Regions from separate parts of the Streptomyces sp. MMS24-W38 genome, predicted to be linked through region 1. Evidence: predicted binding sites of a transcription regulator. Region 1 holds the regulator's gene; the other holds the start of a gene.
What was found. Region 1 encodes HspR, which represses chaperone genes until heat shock. Its sites were predicted from a motif close to TTGAGNNNNNNNNNCTCAA; they were not measured.

Region 1 (2,396 bases):
ACCCAGCCCCGGCGCGGCCAGGACATCGAGTCCGAGGTCACCCTGAGCTTCACCGAGGCCATCGAGGGGGCGACGGTCCCGCTGCGGATGTCCTCCCAGCAGGCCTGCAAGGACTGTTCGGGCACCGGCGACAAGAACGGCACACCGCGGGTGTGCCCGACCTGCGTCGGCACCGGGCAGGTCGCCCGGGGCAGCGGCGGGGGCTTCTCGCTCACCGACCCGTGCCCGGACTGCAAGGGCCGCGGCCTGATCGCGGAGAACCCCTGCGACATCTGCAAGGGCAGCGGCCGGGCCAAGTCCTCGCGGACGATGCAGGTGCGCATCCCGGCGGGCGTCAGCGACGGCCAGCGGATCCGGCTGCGCGGCAAGGGCGCACCGGGCGAGCGCGGCGGCCCGGCGGGCGACCTGTACGTCGTCGTGCACGTCGGCAGCCACCCGGTGTTCGGCCGCCGGGACGACAACCTCACCGTCACCGTCCCGGTCACCTATCCGGAGGCGGCCCTCGGCGGGGAGATCCGCGTCCCGACGCTCGGCGGTCCGCCGGTCACGCTGAAGCTGCCCCCGGGCACGCCCAACGGGCGGACCATGCGGGCCCGCGGCAAGGGAGCGGTCCGCAAGGACGGCTCGCGCGGCGATCTGCTGGTCACCGTCGAGGTGAGTGTTCCCAAGGACCTGCCGGGGAAGGCTCGTGACGCACTGGAGGCGTATCGCGAGGCGACCGCGGGTGAGGATCCGCGGGCGGAGCTGTTCCAGGCAGCGAAGGGAGCTTGAGGGAGATGGACGGTCGTCGACGCAATCCGTATGAACTGACGCAGGACACACCGGTCTACGTCATCTCGGTGGCGGCCCAGCTCTCCGGCCTGCATCCGCAGACCTTGCGCCAGTACGACCGTCTGGGGCTGGTCTCGCCGGACCGGGCCGCCGGCCGGGGCCGCCGCTACTCGGCCCGTGACATCGAGCTGCTCCGTCAGGTGCAGCAGCTGTCGCAGGCGGAGGGCATCAACCTGGCCGGCATCAAGCGCATCATCGAACTGGAGAACCAGGTCGCCGCGCTGCAGGCCCGGGTGGCGGAGCTGGAGGGCGCGCTGGACGGCGCGGCGGCGACCATGCGGCAGCGCGAGGCCGCGGTGCACGCGTCGTACCGCCGGGACCTGGTGCCGTATCAGGAGGTGCAGCAGACCAGCGCGCTGGTGGTGTGGCGGCCGAAGCGTCAGCAGCAGGCCGACTGACCCGACTGAGCGGTCCGGCTGACGGGAAAGTTCCGTTTGGCTGAAAAGTGAAGTGTCCTGAAGGGCCCGGAGGTTCGTCCGAACCTCCGGGCCCTTCACATGTGTGCGCACGGCTGACGCTCCCTCACTCACCGTCCCGTGCGCTCGGCGAACGCCTGTGATCAGCAGATGTGTGCGTCTTCAGGAGATCTGTGCGAGTCTTTCGCCGGCCCCTCACGACTTCAGCGCACCGTGTTGTGTTCATCTCGTTAAGTAGCTGGTCTTGACGCCAGTGGTAGCTGAAGCGTTGGCTTTTCAGTCACATGGGCCGCAATGTTGTGCCCACGTCCAAAACGCACCTGAAGTGAGCCCTCGCATGCGTCGTATCGCCATATCAGTGGCCGTCACCTCGATGTCCGTCATGCTTGCCGGTTGCGGCGTAATCAACGCGACAGGGAGCAGCGACGACGCGAGCCCCACGAAGGGGAACGACATCACGGTCGGACTGCTGCTCCCGGAGAAGGCCAACACCCGGTACGAGCAGTTCGACTACCCCATCTTCAAGAAGAAGGTGGAGTCGCTCACCAACGACAAGGGGAAGGTCGCCTACGCCAACGCCGAGTCGGACGCCGGCAAGCAGTCGAACCAGATGCAGCAGATGATCGACGACAGGGTCGACGTCATCGTGCTGGACGCGGTCGACTCGAAGGCCATCGCCGAGGACGTGAAGAAGGCCAAGGACGCGGGCATCCCGGTCATCGCCTACGACCGGCTGGCCGAGGGCCCCATCGACGCGTACATCTCCTTCGACAACGAGCTGGTGGGCGAGGTCCAGGGCCGTTCCCTGCTGGAGAAGCTCGGCGGCGACGACGCGGCCACCAGCAAGATCGTCATGATGAACGGCTCCCCGACCGACCCGAACGCCAAGCAGTTCAAGGCCGGCGCGCTGTCGGAGCTCAAGGGCAAGGTCATCATCGCCAAGTCCTACGACACCAAGGACTGGGCGCCGGAGAACGCCGAGGCCAACATGGCCGAGGCGATCAACGTGATCGGCAAGGACAACGTCGCCGCCGTCTACTCGGCCAACGACACCATGGCGGGCGCCATCGTCAAGGCGCTCGAGGCCGCCGGTGTGACCGAGCTGCCCCCGATCACCGGCCAGGACGCCGAACTGGCGGGAGTGCAGCG
Region 2 (2,396 bases), 1.1 Mb from region 1:
CCCACCTTGTCGATCTCGTCGAGCAGCACCACCGGGTTCATCGACCCGGCCTCCTTGACGGCCCGCACGATCCGGCCGGGCAGCGCGCCGACGTACGTACGCCGGTGGCCGCGGATCTCGGCCTCGTCGCGGACACCGCCGAGGGCGACCCGGACGAACTTCCGGCCCATCGCGTGGGCGACGGACTCGCCGAGGCTCGTCTTGCCGACGCCGGGCGGCCCCACCAGGGCGAGCACGGCACCGCCGCGGCGGCCCCCGACCACGCCGAGTCCGCGCTCGGCGCGCCGCTTGCGCACCGCCAGGTACTCGGTGATGCGTTCCTTCACGTCCTCCAGGCCCGCGTGCTCGGCGTCGAGCACGGCCCGGGCGCCCTGGATGTCGTACGAAGCGGCGCTGTCATCGGTCCGCTCGTTCCACGGCATCTCCAGGACCGTGTCGAGCCAGGTGCGGATCCACGATCCCTCGGGCGACTGGTCGGAGGAGCGCTCCAGCTTGCCGACCTCCTTGAGCGCGGCCTCGCGCACCTTCTCCGGCAGGTCGGCGGCCTCGACGCGGGCCCGGTAGTCGTCGGACTCCTCGGCGGGGTCCTTGCCGTGCTCTCCGTTCAGCTCGCGCAGTTCCTTGCGTACGGCCTCCAGCTGGCGCCGCAGCAGGAACTCGCGCTGCTGCTTGTCGACGCCGTCCTGGACGTCCTTGGCGATGGACTCGGCGACGTCCTGCTCGGCGAGGTGGTCGCGGAGCTGCTGGGTGGCGAGCTTCAGCCGGGCCACCGGGTCGGCGGTCTCCAGCAACGCCACCTTCTGTTCGGTGGTCAGGAAGGGCGAGTAACCGGAGTTGTCGGCGAGGGTGGCGACGTCGTCGATGGCCTGGACCCGGTCGACGACCTGCCAGGCGCCGCGCTTGCGCAGCCAGGCGGTGGCGAGCGCCTTGTACTCCGTGACCAGTTCGCCGACCTGGCCGGGCAGGGGCTCCGGCACGGTCTCCTCGATCCGGGTGCCCTCCACCCACAGCGCCGCGCCCGGCCCGGTGGTCCCGGCGCCGATCCGCACGCGGCCGCGGCCCCGGATCAGGGCGCCCGGGTCGCCGTCGGCCATCCTGCCGACCTGCTCGACCGTGCCCAGGACGCCGGTACCGGCGTAGGTCCCGTCGAGACGCGGCACCAGCAGGACCCGGGGCTTGCCCGGCGCGGACGCGGCGGCGGCCTGGGCGGCCTCCACCGCGGCGCGCACCTCGGAGTCGCTCAGGTCCAGCGGAACCACCATCCCGGGCAGCACGACCTCGTCGTCGAGCGGCAGCACAGGCAGGGCGAGCGAGGTGGACTCAGCAGCCATGATCTCCCCTTCGGCAGTCAAGTTGAGCTATGCCGACTCAATGCTGGTGAGCCACCGAATGTTCCCAGGGCCGCGTTCGCTCTCAGCGATCATTCGCGAGGACGAAGACAGGAACCCCCGCACGACATGGCTCGCACAGCCCCATGGCCCCACGGCCCGCTGAACGGAAAGTGCTGCCAGGATGAACGCATGACCACCCCGTACGACATTCCCGAAGTCCTGGACCGCCGCGAGGGCCCGTACGGGGAGGTGGTGCTCCGCAGGCACGGCAGCCTGCTGCAGATCATCGCGAACGGCTGCTTCCTGATGGACACCTCCGACGGCCGTTCGGAGCGGCGACTGATCGACGCCGCCCTGGCCGCACTCGACGCCGCCGACACCCTCGCGGGACATGGCCCGCGGCCGGGCCCGCACGTCCTCATCGGCGGACTCGGCGTCGGCTTCTCGCTCGCCCACGCCGCCGCCCAGCCCCGCTGGGGGCGCATCACCGTAGTGGAACGCGAACCCGCCGTCATCGACTGGCACCGCGCGGGCCCGCTGCCCCCGTTCGCCGCGTTCTCCGCGCACGCCCTCGCCGACCCCCGCACGGCGATCGTCGAGACCGACCTGGTGGCGTACGTCAATGAGACTTCCGACACGTTCGACGCGCTCTGTCTCGACATCGACAACGGGCCCGACTGGACCGTCACCGAGGACAACGAAGGGCTCTACTCCCCCACCGGACTCCTGTCCTGCGCAAGGGTGTTGAGGCCCGGCGGGGTACTCGCGGTGTGGTCGGCCAAGCCGTCTCCGAATTTCGAAGAAACCTTGCGTAATGCCGGGTTCCAGCAGGTGCGTACCGAAGAGGTCCCGGTTGCCCGGGGCGTTCCGGACGTCGTGCACCTCGGCGTCCGCCCTGGATAGCAAAGGCGCGGTGGCTCCCCGTACGCTGCTGCCTTGGCGCCGATCATTCAAGCGTCAATCGCAGTCATGCGCAGAGACGGATCACCCCACGGATTCCGGAAAGCACACTTCAGGGGCGGGCGATGGAGCAGACACACACCTCCCACAACGGCACGGCGGCGA

Region 2: the regulator HspR is predicted to act here: its motif matches at 1,354-1,372, upstream of lon (endopeptidase La).

What each region holds. Positions count from the first base shown of each region.
Region 1 covers NZ_JCBCPP010000001.1:2,960,237-2,962,632, reverse strand. Annotated here, with positions in the region: gene dnaJ (molecular chaperone DnaJ) at 1-771, shown strand, start outside; gene AC6F7H_RS12195 (heat shock protein transcriptional repressor HspR) at 777-1,229, shown strand; gene AC6F7H_RS12190 (sugar ABC transporter substrate-binding protein) at 1,573-2,396, shown strand, end outside.
Region 2 covers NZ_JCBCPP010000001.1:1,818,119-1,820,514, forward strand. Annotated here, with positions in the region: gene lon (endopeptidase La) at 1-1,331, opposite strand, end outside; gene AC6F7H_RS06915 (spermine/spermidine synthase domain-containing protein) at 1,521-2,234, shown strand; gene AC6F7H_RS06920 (response regulator transcription factor) at 2,357-2,396, shown strand, end outside.